Regions from separate parts of the Streptomyces sp. LN549 genome, predicted to be linked through region 1. Evidence: riboswitches for the same ligand, from Rfam matches in the RefSeq annotation. Region 1 holds a riboswitch; each other region holds the start of a gene.
The links. A riboswitch is a leader RNA that binds a small molecule or an ion and turns the genes downstream of it on or off. The one in region 1 is predicted to bind thiamine pyrophosphate.
Positions count from the first base shown of each region.

Region 2: linked by a shared signal. The riboswitch ahead of thiC (phosphomethylpyrimidine synthase ThiC) and the one ahead of SH922_RS29540 (thiamine ABC transporter substrate binding subunit) in region 1 are both predicted to bind thiamine pyrophosphate.
Region 3: linked by a shared signal. The riboswitch ahead of SH922_RS36775 (purine-cytosine permease family protein) and the one ahead of SH922_RS29540 (thiamine ABC transporter substrate binding subunit) in region 1 are both predicted to bind thiamine pyrophosphate.
Region 4: linked by a shared signal. The riboswitch ahead of thiO (glycine oxidase ThiO) and the one ahead of SH922_RS29540 (thiamine ABC transporter substrate binding subunit) in region 1 are both predicted to bind thiamine pyrophosphate.

Region 1 is NZ_JAZHRI010000002.1:6,557,958-6,561,680, forward strand. Features, by position in the region: gene rlmN (23S rRNA (adenine(2503)-C(2))-methyltransferase RlmN) at 1-830, shown strand, start outside; TPP riboswitch at 872-988, shown strand; partial or broken gene SH922_RS29540 (thiamine ABC transporter substrate binding subunit) at 1,070-2,174, shown strand; gene SH922_RS29545 (ABC transporter permease) at 2,261-3,723, shown strand, end outside.
Region 2 is NZ_JAZHRI010000002.1:4,461,431-4,465,153, forward strand. Features, by position in the region: gene SH922_RS20085 (SsgA family sporulation/cell division regulator) at 1-392, shown strand, start outside; gene SH922_RS20090 (YibE/F family protein) at 473-1,804, opposite strand; TPP riboswitch at 1,875-2,008, shown strand; gene thiC (phosphomethylpyrimidine synthase ThiC) at 2,001-3,723, shown strand, end outside.
Region 3 is NZ_JAZHRI010000002.1:8,273,899-8,277,621, forward strand. Features, by position in the region: gene SH922_RS36770 (dienelactone hydrolase family protein) at 1-335, shown strand, start outside; gene SH922_RS36775 (purine-cytosine permease family protein) at 406-1,806, opposite strand; TPP riboswitch at 1,796-1,889, opposite strand; gene SH922_RS36780 (formylglycine-generating enzyme family protein) at 1,934-2,908, opposite strand; gene SH922_RS36785 (ROK family protein) at 2,905-3,723, opposite strand, start outside.
Region 4 is NZ_JAZHRI010000002.1:2,320,856-2,324,578, reverse strand. Features, by position in the region: gene SH922_RS10245 (thiazole synthase) at 132-926, opposite strand; gene thiS (sulfur carrier protein ThiS) at 929-1,159, opposite strand; gene thiO (glycine oxidase ThiO) at 1,156-2,337, opposite strand; TPP riboswitch at 2,335-2,447, opposite strand; gene SH922_RS10230 (NAD(P)/FAD-dependent oxidoreductase) at 2,659-3,723, shown strand, end outside.

The DNA.
Region 1 (3,723 bases):
ACACCACCCGCAAGACGCTGTGGAAGCTGCACGACGGGACGCTGGTCGAGTCCGTCCTGATGCGCTACCCCGAGCGCGTCACGATGTGCATCTCCTCGCAGGCCGGCTGCGGCATGAACTGCCCGTTCTGCGCCACCGGACAGGCCGGTCTCGACCGCAACCTGTCGACCGCCGAGATCGTCCACCAGATCGTCGACGGCATGCGCGCGCTGCGTGACGGCGAGGTCCCGGGCGGGCCGGCCCGGCTCTCCAACATCGTCTTCATGGGCATGGGCGAGCCGCTCGCCAACTACAACCGCGTGGTCGGCGCGATCCGCCGGCTGACCGACCCCGAGCCCGACGGCCTCGGGCTCTCGCAGCGCGGGATCACGGTCTCCACCGTCGGCCTCGTCCCCGCCATGCTCCGCTTTGCCGACGAGGGGTTCAAGTGCCGCCTCGCCGTCTCGCTGCACGCGCCGGACGACGAGCTGCGCGACACCCTTGTGCCGGTGAACACCCGGTGGAAGGTCCGCGAGGTACTGGACGCGGCGTGGGAGTACGCGGAGAAGTCCGGCCGCCGCATCTCCATCGAGTACGCCCTGATCCGCGACATCAACGACCAGGCGTGGCGGGGCGACCGGCTCGGCCGGCTCCTCAAGGGCAAGCGGGTCCACGTCAACCTGATCCCGCTGAACCCGACGCCCGGCTCGAAGTGGACCGCCTCGCGGCCCGAGGACGAGAAGGCGTTCGTCGAGGCGATCGCCTCCCACGGCGTGCCGGTGACCGTCCGGGACACCCGCGGACAGGAGATCGACGGGGCCTGCGGACAGCTGGCGGCATCCGAGCGCTGAGGCGGAAACCAGGCGTGTAGCCTGGGCTCGAATTCAACTTCATATTCCGACAGGGGAGCGCCACAGCGCTGAGAGTGCGGCACCAAGGACAGGTTGGCCGCAGACCCTCTGAACCTCGCCCGGGTCATTCCGGGTAGGAAGTTCGGACCTTACTCAAGCTGTTGCGCCCTGCCCGCTTCCGGTTTCCACCGGTGCGGGCAGGGCCGCGTCTCTTCCTGGTCACCCCCAGGAGGAATCACATGAGCACCACCAAGAAGATCGCGCTGACGGCCGTCGCCGCCGCGCTCGGCGCGACCGCACTCGCCGGATGCGGAAGCTCCGACGACTCGGCCGCCGGCACCGGCGGAACCAAGGGCACCGGCTCCAAGACCGTCACCCTCGTCAGCCACGACTCCTTCAACGCCTCCAAGAACGTGCTGAAGGAGTTCACCCGGGAGACCGGCTACACCGTCAAGGTGCTGAAGAGCGGGGACGCGGGCGCCGCCCTCAACCAGGAGATCCTGACCAAGGGATCGCCCCGCGGCGATGTGTTCTTCGGCGTCGACAACACCCTGCTCTCGCGTGCCCTCGACAACGGCCTGTTCACCTCGTACAAGGCAAAGGGAATCGACCAGGTCGCCGCCGGCGTTCAGCTGGACGCGGAGAAGCACCGGGTCACCCCGGTCGACACCGGCGACATCTGCGTCAACTACGACAAGAAGTACTTCGCCGACAAGAAGCTCGCGCCGCCACAGTCCTTCGACGACCTGGCGAAGCCCGCGTACAAGAACCTCCTCGTCACCGAGAACGCCGCGACCTCCTCGCCCGGCCTCGGCTTCCTCCTCGGCACGGTCGCCACGTACGGCGAGGACGGCTACCAGGACTACCTGGAAGAAGCTGAAGGACAACGGCGTCAAGGTCGTCGACGGCTGGGAGCAGGCGTACAACGAGGAGTTCTCCGGCTCCGCCGGCGGCAAGAAGGCCAAGGCCGACAGGCCGCTCGTCGTCAGCTACGCCTCCAGCCCGCCCGTCGAGGTGCTGTACGCGGATCCGCAGCCGAAGACGGCCCCGACCGGGGTCGCCACCGCGACGTGCTTCCGCCAGATCGAGTTCGCAGGCCTGCTCGACGGAGCGAAGAACGAGGCGGGCGGCAAGGCCCTGCTGGACTTCCTGATCAGCAAGAAGTTCCAGGAGGACATGCCGCTCAACATGTTCGTCAGCCCGGTCACCAAGGGCGCGAAGGTGCCGGACCTCTTCACGGAGTTCGGTGCCACGGTCGACAAGCCGACGACCGTCGCCCCGGACGAGATCGCCAAGAACCGTGAGCAGTGGGTCCAGTCATGGTCCTCGCTCGTAGTGAAGTAGCGAAGACTCCCGTACGCGGACCGGGCGCGCGCGGGAAATCCGCGCGCGCCCGGGCACGGCGCGGGAGCGCGGTGCGGCTCGGACTGATGGCCGTGCCCGTCGCCTTCTTCGCGCTGTTCTTCGCCTACCCCGTCATCGCCATCGTCGGACGCGGGCTCAAGGCAGACGGGGTGTGGCAGTTCGGACGGTTCGGCGAGGTGCTGAGCCGGCCGGACATCCAGGACGTTCTCTGGTTCACCTGCTGGCAGGCGCTCGCCTCGACCGCGCTGACCCTGCTGATCGCCCTGCCGGGCGCCTATGTGTTCGCCCGGTTCGACTTCCCGGGCAAGCAGCTGCTGCGGGCGATCGTCACCGTGCCGTTCGTGCTGCCGACCGTCGTCGTGGGTACCGCGTTCCTTGCGTTGCTGGGGCGCGGCGGACTGCTCGACGAGCTCTGGGGCGTACGGCTCGACACCACGGTGTGGGCGATCCTGCTGGCACACGTCTTCTTCAACTACGCCGTCGTCGTGCGTACCGTCGGCGGGCTCTGGTCGCAGCTCGACCCCCGTCAGGAGGAGGCCGCACGGGTCCTCGGCGCGGGACGTTTCGCCGCTTGGCGCCGTGTCACCCTTCCCGCGCTCGGCCCCGCCGTGGCCGCCGCCGCGCTGATGGTCTTCCTTTTCACGTTCACCTCCTTCGGTGTCGTCCAGATCCTGGGCGGCCCCGGATTCTCCACGCTGGAGGTGGAGATCTACCGGCAGACCGCGCAGCTGCTGGCCCTGCCCACGGCCGCGGTCCTGACCCTGGTGCAGTTCGCCGCGGTCGGCGCCATCCTCGTGGTGCACGCCTGGACCGTACGGCGCAGGGAGACCGCACTGAAGCTGGTCGACCCGGCTCAGACCGCCCGCAGGCCGCGCGGCGCGGGGCAGTGGGCGCTGCTCGGCGGAGTGCTGCTGACCGTGCTGGTGCTGATCCTGCTGCCGCTCGCCGTTCTGGTGGAGCGGTCGGTCGACGTGTCGGGCGGTCACGGATTCGCGTACTACCGGGCGCTGGCGTCGGCGGAGATGAACAGCGGTACGTTCCTGGTCGCGCCCCTGGAAGCGATCGCGAACTCGCTGCGCTACGCCGTGGTCGCGACCCTCATCGCGCTGGTCGTCGGCGGACTGGCCGCGGCAGCCCTGACCCGGAAGGCGGGCCGGCTCGTCCGGGGCTTCGACGCGCTGCTGATGCTGCCCCTCGGGGTCTCCGCCGTCACCGTCGGCTTCGGCTTCCTGATCACCCTCGACGAACCACCGCTGGACCTGCGGACCTCCTGGATCCTGGTGCCGCTCGCCCAGGCGCTGGTCGGGGTGCCCTTCGTCGTACGCACCATGCTGCCGGTCCTCAGAGCGGTGGACGGGCGGCTGCGCGAAGCCGCCGCGGTGCTGGGCGCCTCGCCGCTGCGGGCCTGGCGCGAGGTGGACCTCCCGCTGGTGCGCCGGGCGTTGCTGGTCGCCGCCGGATTCGCGTTCGCCGTGTCCCTCGGCGAGTTCGGGGCCACCGTGTTCATCGCGCGGCCGGACAACCCGAC
Region 2 (3,723 bases), 2.1 Mb from region 1:
CCGAGGAGCTCTCTTTCCGTATCCCGGTGGAGCTCCGGTACGAGGTGTGCGATCCGTACGCGATCCGGATGACCTTCCATCTGCCCGGCGACGCCCCCGTCACCTGGGCTTTCGGCCGTGAGCTGCTGCTCGACGGTCTCAACAGCCCCAGTGGTGACGGCGATGTGCACATCGGGCCGACGGAGCCCGAAGGGCTGTCCGACGTCCACATCCGGCTCCAGGTGGGGGCTGACCGTGCGCTGTTCCGGGCCGGCACGGCACCTCTTGTGGCGTTTCTCGACCGGACGGACAAGCTCGTGCCGCTCGGGCAGGAGTGCACGCTGGGTGACTTCGAGGGCAATCTGGAAGAGGCGCTGGGGCGAATTCTGGCCGAGGAACAGAACGCCGGCTGACGAAGGCCGTGCCCATGGCCTGCATGCCGGTCGAACAGCACACCTGCCGAACGGGTGAATCGCTCTCCGTGTCCGGGCACTCAGGACCTCGCCCGGCGACGGCGTCCCCTGCCGCTCCGTACGGGCGCCGGAGCACCGGAAAACGCGGCGAGCCCGGTGCGGTCCGCGGAGACGACCAGTGCCGCGAGCGCGGTGGTCACCGGCACCGAGGCGACCAGTCCGATCGAGCCGATCAGTGTGCGCACGATCTCCTCCGCCACCAGTTCGCTGTTGGCCACCGTTCCCATGCTGCTCTGGGCGATCGAGAACAGCAGCAGCAGTGGAAGCGCGGCGCCCGCATAGGCGAGCACCAGGGTGTTGACCACCGAGGCGATGTGGTCACGCCCGATCCTGATCCCTGCCCGGTAGAGCTCCTTCGCACTCATCGTCGGATCCGCCTGGTGAAGTTCCCAGACCGCCGAGGTCTGGGTGACCGTCACATCGTCGAGCACCCCGAGGGAACCGATGATGACGCCGGCCAGCAGCAGTCCGCTCATGTCGATGTGCGGATACAGGCCGTGGATGAGGCCGGTGTTGTCATCGGTGTTCCCGCTGAGGCTCGCCCAGCCGATGAAGAGCGAGCCGAGCAGCCCGATCAGCAGCAGTGAGATCAGGGTTCCGATGACGGCGACCGAGGTGCGGGCGGTCAGCCCGTGGCAGATGTAGAGCGCGATCAGCATGATGGCGCCGGCCCCGACGACTGCCACGACCAGGGGGTTCGAGCCCTGCAGGATGGCCGGAAGGATGAACAGGGTCAGGACGGCGAACGACAGGGCGAGCGCCACCAGCGCCATGACCCCGCGCATTCTGCCCACGGCCACCACCACCAGGGCGAAGACCCCGGCCAGCAACAGCAACGGGAACTTCCGGTTCACATCGGTCACGGAGTACTGGAGGTCGTGGGGCGCGTCGGGGGCGTGCGCGAGGACCACCCCCTGTCCCTTCCGTAGTTGTCGGGGCGCGTCCGGCTGGACGACCTCGATGAATGTGCGGCCCTTGTCCTGGCCGCTCGTCACTTCGACGGTGGCCTTCTCGCACAGGCGGTCCCCGGTGGCCGGCTCGCCCGTGGGCGGCGATGTCTCACCGCTGACGGGGATCTGCGAGGCGCTCACGTCCTTGCAGTCGACCTTGCCGACGTTCACCACCTTGCCCTGCTGGGTCTGCCGGTCGAAACCGACACCGGTGCGCTCGTGCGCCGGCGCACCACCGGGCCAGAGCACCACGAGCCCGACGACGACCGCGGCCGCGAACGGAATCAGCACGGCGGCGATCACCTTGCGCAGATGGCCGGAGACGGGAGCGGCGGGGCCGTGGCTGTGCGAGTGCGCGTGCTGATGGCCCTGCGGTTCGCAGTCGTTATGAGGGGACGTCACCGGCCGATCATCGCAACAAGCAAGGGGCCCTCTGTTCAGCTTGCCGATCGGGGCGCTAGCGTGGTGGCACCTTTGCACACGCGGGAGCTCGGAGCACCGGGCTGAGAGGGCGCTGATCTCCGTACGTCCGTACGGGACAGGCTGCGCCGACCGCCGAACCTGTTACCGGGTAATGCCGGCGTAGGGAGTAGGTCTCATGACCACATCGGACGCACGCACGCCTGCCTCGAACCAGAGCGACGAGGCCGGGAAGTCCATCGGATGGCACAAGGGGTACGTCCAGGGTTCACGCCCGGACCTCCGGGTGCCGGTCCGTCAGGTGCACCTCACCAACGGCAAGGACGTGACGCTGTACGACACGTCGGGGCCGTACACCGATCCCTCGACCGAGACCGATGTCCGCCGCGGACTGGCACCTCTGCGGGAGAACTGGATCACCGCCCGCGGCGACACCGAGGAGTACACGGGACGTCCCGCACGCCCCGAGGACGACGGGCTCAAGCACACCTCACCGCGCGGGGGGCTGCGCAATCTGGACGCGGTCTTCCCGGGCCGTCCCCGCCAGCCGCGGCGCAGCCGGGACGGCCGGCCCGTCACCCAGCTCGCGTACGCCCGCCGGGGCGAGGTCACCCCGGAGATGGAGTACGTCGCGATCCGGGAGAACGTCGAGCCCGAGGTGGTGCGCGAGGAGATCGCGGCCGGCCGCGCCGTCCTGCCGGCCAACGTCAACCACCCCGAGATCGAGCCGATGATCATCGGCAAGCGGTTCCTGGTGAAGGTGAACGCCAACATCGGCAACTCCGCGGTCTCGTCCTCCATCGAGGAGGAGGTGGACAAGATGACCTGGGCGACCAAGTGGGGCGCCGACACGGTCATGGATCTGTCCACCGGACGCAACATCCACACCACCCGTGAGTGGGTTCTTCGCAACTCCCCCGTTCCGATCGGCACCGTGCCGCTCTACCAGGCCCTGGAGAAGGTCGACGGCAGGGCGGAGGAGCTGACCTGGGAGATCTACAAGGACACCGTCATCGAGCAGGCCGAGCAGGGTGTCGACTACATGACGGTTCACGCCGGCGTGCGCCTGCCGTACGTGCCGCTGACGGCCCGCCGCAAGACGGGGATCGTCTCCCGAGGCGGCTCGATCATGGCGGCATGGTGCCTCGCGCACCACAAGGAGTCGTTCCTCTACGAGAACTTCGAGGAGCTCTGCGAGATCCTCGCCTCGTACGACGTGACGTACTCCCTGGGTGACGGGCTGCGTCCCGGGTCGATCGCGGATGCCAACGACGAGGCACAGTTCGCTGAACTGCGTACGCTCGGCGAACTGAACACCGTCGCCAAGCGGTTCGGTGTCCAGACCATGATCGAGGGTCCGGGCCACGTCCCGATGCACAAGATCAAGGAGAACATCGACCTCCAGCAGGAGATCTGCGAGGAGGCGCCGTTCTACACGCTCGGCCCGCTGACGACCGATGTTGCGCCGGCGTACGACCACATCACCTCGGGCATCGGCGCCGCGATGATCGCCTGGTGGGGGACGGCGATGCTCTGCTACGTGACACCCAAGGAGCACCTCGGTCTGCCCAACCGGGACGACGTGAAGACCGGGGTCATCACCTACAAGATCGCGGCCCATGCGGCAGACCTCGCCAAGGGGCATCCGGGGGCGCAGGAGTGGGACGACGCGCTGTCGGACGCCCGGTTCGAGTTCCGCTGGGAGGACCAGTTCAACCTGGCCCTCGACCCGGACACGGCACGGGAGTTCCACGACGAGACGCTGCCGGCCGAGCCGGCGAAGACGGCGCACTTCTGCTCGATGTGCGGCCCGAAGTTCTGCTCGATGAAGATCTCCCAGAAGATCCGTGACGAGCACGGCGACGGGGCCACGGCTGTCCACACCGAATTCGACGCGGAGG
Region 3 (3,723 bases), 1.7 Mb from region 1:
GCCTCCTGGCGGTGCGCACCGCCGCTGCCCACCCCGGCCAGGTGGCCGCTGTCGCCGGATTCCACGGCCCCGTGGGCGCCGACGGGCCCGACAGCCTGAGCCGTCTCACCGGCGAGGTCTACTTCGGTCACGCGGAGACGGACATGACTCCCGAGACTCTCGGCGAGCTCAACCAGGCCCTGGATGCCACGGGTGTCGCCTACACCTCCGAGATCTACCCCGGCACCGTTCACGGCTTCACGATGTCCGACACCGATGCCTTCGATCCTGCCGCGCTGCAACGCCATTGGGACCACCTGCTGCCCCTTCTCGGCCGGACCCTGGCCATGGGCTGAGTCTTCGGCCCGGAAACGGAACCGAAGCCCGCGGCTGCGGAGCCGGCCCTGTACGGAAAGTCATTCGCCGTCAGGGCCGGTGGCGCAGCCGTAGTGGTGCGTAGACCGCCAGGGCCACGAGGAACGCCACACCGTACGCGAGGTCCGCCCCGTGCAGTGCCTTCGCGACCGGACCCACGTACAGGCTGGTGCTCATGAACGGCATCGCCGCCCCGAAGCCGAGCGTGAAGGCGGTCAGCGCCGGCCACCACGGCTGTGGGCGGGAGCTCTCGGTGGCCAGGTCGATGGGGGAGCCGGCGCGGGCCCTGGCCCGGACGGTCCAGTCGACGGCGACGATCGCGACGAATGCGGGGATCCAGTAGCCGACGAGGAGCAGCACGTTCTGGAAGCGTGTCGTCGTGTCGGCCGCGTGCATCCACAGCACGAGCGGAAAGCCGAGTACGGCGGCGAGTGCCGCGGCGACGGGACGTGGCAGGCGGACCCCCATGGTCTGGAGGGCCAGCGATCCGCTGTAGTCGTTCATGGCGTTGCTGCACAGCGCGGCGAGCGCCACGGCGAGCAGCCCGAACGCTCCGAGGGCGCCCCCGCCGAGCAGTGTGTCGATGCCGCGCGCGGTCTGATCGGTGAAGACGGACGCACCCCACAGACCGAGGGCCTGAACCGCCACGAAGGAGACACTGATGCCGAGCAACGTGCACCAGAACATGCGCGGCCGGGACGCGGTGCGCGGCAGATAGCGGCTGAAGTCGCTGGCGTACGGCGCCCAGGACAGCGCCAGGCTCAGGGCGATGGTGCACGTCAGCACGAACGCGCCCGCCCGGTCGGCACCGTGTACCGAGCCGTTGGCGACTGGGTGCACGCCGTGCAGGAGTTTCGTGGCGAGCACGATGAAGGCGGCGGCCAGAGTGAAGGTCATCACTGTCTGGAGCCGGTGGATCACCTCGTACCCCAGGACGCCGAGTGCGCCCTGGGCGGCCATCATGACCAGCACGCCGAGCCAGAACGGCCAGCCGCACAGCTGGGCCAGCGCGTCTCCGCCGAACAGGCCGATCAGCGCGTCCCAGGCGATGGACGACAGCCACTGCAGCGCGCCCGGCAGTACGACACCGCGGCCGAACGCCAGCCGCGCGAGCGGGAGCTGACCGGCGCCGGTCTGGCTGCCCCAGGTGCCCAGATATGCGGTGGGTACGGCGCCCACGAGCGTGCCGAGCACGACGGCGGCGAGCGCCGTGGTGAAGTCCAGGCCCAGCGCGATGCCGACCGTGCCGGTGAAGACCCCGGTCATGGTCAGGTTGGGGGCGAACCAGACGGTGAACAGCCGGCCGGGTCCGCCGTAGCGGCGGTCCTCGGGCACGGGGGCTATGCCGTGCGCCTCGATGCGCAGATCGCCGGGGGCGGTGGGCATGCGCCCGTCGAACGCGGGTCGTGCTTCGACCGCTGCGCGCTGGTCCTGGGCATACGGCAATGACATGAGACATCCCTCCGCCAGTGCTAACTGGTTCAGGTTCGACGGGTGTGTTCTCAGCCCCTTGAGGGGCACCCCGTGTCCGGTGCGGCGGCCAGGATAGCCGGATGTGCGCGGCTCGCGATGCGGGGGGTCAGACGGTGAGCGCGCAGCGGAACCCGCCGTGTCCGGTCGTGCTGTCAGGGGTGTTCGAGGTCCGGGCGGCGATCCGGTAGCGGTTGCAGTACGAGCGGTGGCACAGGTACGAGCCGCCGCGCAGCACCCGGCTCTCGCCGTGCGGTGGCCCGAGGGGGTCGGAGCGGGTCTCCGGGCGGTCCTCGGCGTGCCAGTCGGCGCTGAACCGGTCGGCGCACCACTCCCAGACGTTGCCCGAGGTGTTGTGGAGGCCGAAGCCGTTGGGGGCGTACGCCTTGGCGGGCGCGGTGCCCGTGAAGCCGTCCTCGCGCGTGTTGCGTACGGGGAAGTCGCCCTGCCAGATGTTGCAGCGGTGCCGGCCGTTCGGGGTCAGCTCGTCGCCCCAGGGAAAGCGGGCCCGGACGAGTCCGCCGCGGGCCGCCTTCTCCCACTCGGCCTCGGTGGGCAGCCGCTTGCCGGCCCAGCGGGCGTACACCGTCGCGTCGTGCCACGACATGTGGACCACCGGGTGGTCGCGGCGGTCGCCGATCGAGGTGCCGGGTCCCTCGGGGGCGCGCCAGTGCGCTCCGGTCACCGCACGCCACCAGGGGGCGCCGGGCACGGTGCCCGGCAGTACGGCGTGCCGGGCCTCCTGCGGGACGAAGGAGCCGAACACATAGGACCAGCCGCTGAGTTCGGCCTCGGTGCGATAGCCGGTGGCCTTGACGAAGACGGCGAAGCGGGCGTTGGTCACGGCGGCCGCGTCGATGTGGAACGGGGCGACGGTCACCTCCCGTACCGGTCCCTCTCCGTCGGCCGGGAACGCGTCCTCGTCCTCGCCGCCCATCAGGAACGGACCACCGGGCACCGCGACCATGCCGCGGAGCAGGTCGGCGGGACGGCGCTCGGGTACGGGGAAGTCCGCCGGGGGAGTGGCCGTGGCGGTCGTGGCCGCCGCGGCGTTCTCGCGGGCGGGCCCGCAGCAGGCGTTCACCGCGAGGTGCCCCCGTCCAGCAGCTCCGCCAGGTCCTGGCCGGTGGTGCGCAGCAGTAGTGCCACCCCGCCGAGCGCGGCCGCATCGCCGCCGAGGGTGGATCCGCGTACCTCGATGGTGCGAGGTGCGGACGGCAGGGACAGTGCGGCGAGTTGCTCCCGGATCGGTGTGAGGACGAGAGCGTCGAGGGACGCCGGTTCCCCGTAGACGACGATGCACTCGGGGTCGACCTGGGCGGCGAGGGCCGCGAGCACCCGCCCCGCGACGACGGCCGCGGTCCGGATCACCTCGGCCGTGTCCGGCTGCCCCTCGGCGGCGAGCGCGATCAGTTCCGCGGTGTCCGCGGCCGTCACTCCGCGATCGGCGCAGGCGGCGAGCAGGGCGGGGACGGAGATGAGGCCCTCCGGACAGCCCCGGCCACCGCAGTGGCAGGGCTTTCCCTCGGGGGCGCAGCTGGTGTGGCCGATCTCCCCGGCGGTGCCATGAGCGCCGTGGACCAGTGCGCCGTTGACGACGAGTCCGCCACCGACCCCTTCCGACCAGCGCAGATAGACGGCGTTCTCGATCCCGCGCGCCGCGCCCCAGGTCACCTCGGCGAGAGCCGCGAGCCGGGAGTTGTTGTCGGTGAGCACGGGGGCGTCGAAGTGCCGGCCCAGCTCCTTCGCGACATGGCCGGCGAACGGGGTCATGGTGCGCGGGTCACTGGAGGCCGGGTTCTGCACGAAGCCGGGAAGGCCGAGGCCGATGCCCGCGATGGGGGCGAGGCTGATGTTCTCGCGCCGCACCAGGTCCTCGACGGCGCGGATCGCCTGTGC
Region 4 (3,723 bases), 4.2 Mb from region 1:
CGGGGCCCAACTGCAGCCGAGCCGTGACAGGGACATGCGATCCGCAGCCACGGAACGGCCGTGCCCCGGGGCCGGAACGTGCCGGGGCCGGGACATGAGATCCGCCTCACGCACCGGCCGGGCCCCCGGGCTCAGAACGCCGGGCGCTCCGGATCCAGCACCGCCCGCCCCGCCGTCGGTGACGACGCCTCGGCGAAGTGGCGGCGAGGGATCCGCCCCGCGCGGTACGCGAGCCGCCCGCCCTCCACCGCGTGGCGCATCGCGGCGGCCATCAGCTCGGGTTCCTGGGCCCGGGTCACCGCCGACGCCAGCATCACGGCCGCACATCCCAGCTCCATGGCGAGCGCCGCGTCCGACGCCGTGCCGGCGCCCGCGTCCAGGATCACCGGGACCTGCGCCTGCTCGACGATCAGCTGGAAGTTGTGCGGGTTCCGGATGCCCAGACCGGAGCCGATGGGGGAGCCGAGCGGCATGATCGCCGCGCACCCGACATCCTCCAGTTTCCGGGCCAGCACCGGGTCGTCGTTCGTGTACGGCAGGACGGTGAAGCCGTCGTCCACCAGCGTCTCCGCGGCGTCCAGCAGTTCGATGGGGTCGGGCAGCAGGGTGCGCTCGTCCGCCACCACCTCCAGCTTGACCCAGTCGGTGCCGAGCGCCTCGCGAGCGAGCCGGGCGGTGAGCACGGCCTCGCCCGCCGTGAAGCAGCCCGCCGTGTTCGGCAGCACGCGGATGGAGAGCTTCTCCAGCACGGAGAGCACGGAGCCCTGCACGGTCGGGTCGAGCCGGCGCATCGCCACGGTCGTCAGCTCGGTGCCCGAGGCGGTCAGGGACCGCTCCAGCACGTCCAGGCTGGGTGCCCCGCCCGTCCCCATGATCAGCCGGGAGCCGAAAGAGGTGTCCCCGAGGGCGAAGAGGTCGTCGGACATGGTCAGCCGCCCTGGACCGCGGTGAGGACCTCGACCCGGTCGCCGTCGGTGAGCGCGGCAGCGGGCCACTGGCCGCGCGGCACGACGGTCTCGTTCAGGGCGGCCGCGACGCCCGAGGACGCGCTGGTCAGCGAGGCGACCAGGGCATCCAGGGTGGTGCCCGGCGCGATGGCGACGGTCTCGCCGTTCACGGAGACGGAGACCGGAACGGAAGGGGGAGTGGGCGTGGTCATGCGGGCTGCTCCTGAGGTGCGGGGGCGGCGGCGGGCGAGAAGCGGCCGGGGGAGAAGGGGCGGGCCACCTCGGGCAGATCGCCGTCCGCCAGCAGCTGCGCCATGGCGTCCCCGGTGACGGGGGTGAGCAGCACCCCGTTGCGGTGGTGACCGGTGGCGAGATGGAGGCCGGGCAGTGCGGTGCGGCCGAGCAGTGGGGCGTTGTCGGGGGAGGCGGGGCGCAGGCCGGCGCGGGTCTCGGTGAGCGGCAGCTCGGTGACGCCCGGCACCAGTTCGTGCGCGTCGCGCAGCAGCTCGTACACACCGCCCGCCGTGACCGTGGTGTCCCAGCCCATCTCCTCGCTGGTGGCGCCGATGACCAGCTCCCCGTTATCACGCGGCACGAGGTAGACGTGGCTGCCCCGGACCACGGCCCGCACGGTGCGGGAGAGGAAGGGGGCGTACGTGGTGGGCACGGTCAGCCGCAGCACCTGGCCCTTCACCGGGCGGACCGGGGGCAGGATGTGCTCCGGCACCCCCGCGAGCCGGCCGCTGAGGCTGCCCGCGGCGAGCACGACCTGATCGGCCGCCGGCTGCGTACCGTCGGCCAGTACGACTCCGGTGGCCCGGTCGGCCGTGACCGAGAGCCGCTCGGCCCGTTGGCGGTGGAGGACGACCCCCGCCCGTTCGCACGCCGTCAGCAGTGCGGCGGCCAGCCGTCGCGGGTCGACCTGGTGGTCGCCGTCGACCCGCAGCCCGCCGCGTATGCCCGGTGCGAGCATCGGCTCGAGGCGGCGGCACTCCCGGCCGGTGAGCCACTCCGACTTCAGGCCCGAGCGACGGTGCAGGGCGTGGAGTTCCCGCATCTGGGCGCGGTCGTCGGCATCGAGCGCGACGGCCAGGGTGCCGCAGGTGCGAAATCCGATGTCCTGTCCGCTCGCCGCCTCCAGCTCGGCCGCGAACGCCGGATAGCGCGCGGCGGAGGCGACGTTGAGGCCGAGCAGCATCGCCTCGCCGTAGTGGAGTTCGGTGACGGCTGCCAGCATCCCCGCCGCGACCTGGGCTGCGCCGCCGCCCGGTTCGGGATCGACGACCGCGGTGGTCAGGCCGCGCTGCGCGGCCCGCCAGGCGGTCACCAGGCCGATGATGCCGCCCCCGATGACGAGGACGTCGGACCCGTTCGTACGGTGCGTGCGCATGGGCGTCCAGCCCCTCCCTTCGCCGGCATGACCCGGATCAGGTTCGTACGGTCGAAGGCCGTCCAGCCTCCCTCTCAGCCCGGTACGACCGGACTCCCGCGAGTAATCTGCACGGCTACCCTAAACCTCTGCCCCGCGCCCCCGGCAAGGGGAGCCGGTGCCGTGAGCGGGGCACGCGCACGGTGGTCCGGCAGCGGTGAGCCGGGAAGCATCTTCCTGACGGCCCGTCAGGGTGCTTAAGGTGGTCGGGTGGACGAGCAGACCGGACAACAGCAGACAGAGCCGCGGCAGAGCCGCCGCGTCGTGATCGCCGGAGCGGGCATGGCGGGCGTACAGACCGCGGTGGCCCTGCGCGAACAGGGCTTCACCGGCCCCGTCACGCTGATCGGCGCCGAACCGCACCAGCCGTACGACCGGCCCCCGCTGTCGAAGGCGGTCCTTCTCGGCAAGGCCGAGGACTCGGCCTTCGACATCGACTTCGAGGCGCTGGACCTCACCCTGCGGCTCGGCCTCGACGTGACCGCGCTGCGCGCGGGCGACCACGAACTGGACACTCCGGACGGGCCCGTCCCGTACGACGTCCTGGTCGTCGCCACCGGTGCCGAGCCCCTGATGCTGCCCGGCACCGAGGGCGTCCCGGGCGTCCACCTCCTGCGCACGCTGGACGACGCCGCCCGGCTGCGGCCGGTCCTCGAACAGCAGCACGACGTCGTGGTCGTCGGTGCGGGCTGGATCGGCGCCGAGTTCGCCACCGCGGCCCGCGCGGCCGGCTGTGCGGTCACCGTCGTCGAGGCCGCCGAGCACCCGCTCGCCGGCGCCCTGCCCGCCGAGGTGGCGGCCCCCATGACCGGCTGGTACGCCGAGAGCGGCGCCGGACTCCTCACCGGTGCCAGGGTCGACCGCATCGAAGCCGGCCGCGTGGTCCTGGCGGACGGCCGTGCGATCCCGGCGGACGCGGTCGTCGTCGGCATCGGCGCCCGGCCCGCGACCGGCTGGCTGGCCGGATCGGGGATCGAGCTCGGCCCGGACGGGTCGGTGACCGCGGACGCGTCACTGCGCACCTCGCTCCCCGATGTGTACGCGGTCGGGGACTGCGCCTCGTTCCCTTCGGCCCGGTACGGCGAGCGGCTGCTCGTCCACCACTGGGACAACGCCCTCCAGGGGCCCCGGACCGTCGCCGCCGCCGTCACCGCCGCCACTCCGGAGGGCGACGGGCAGCCCCCGGTCTACGACCCTGTGCCCTACTTCTGGTCCGAGCAGTTCGGCCGCTTCGTCCAGTACGCGGGCCACCACACGGGGGCCGACACCCTGGTGTGGCGCGGCGATCCGGCCGAACCCACGTGGACGGTGTGCTGGCTGCGCGCCGGAGCGCTCGTCGCCGTACTG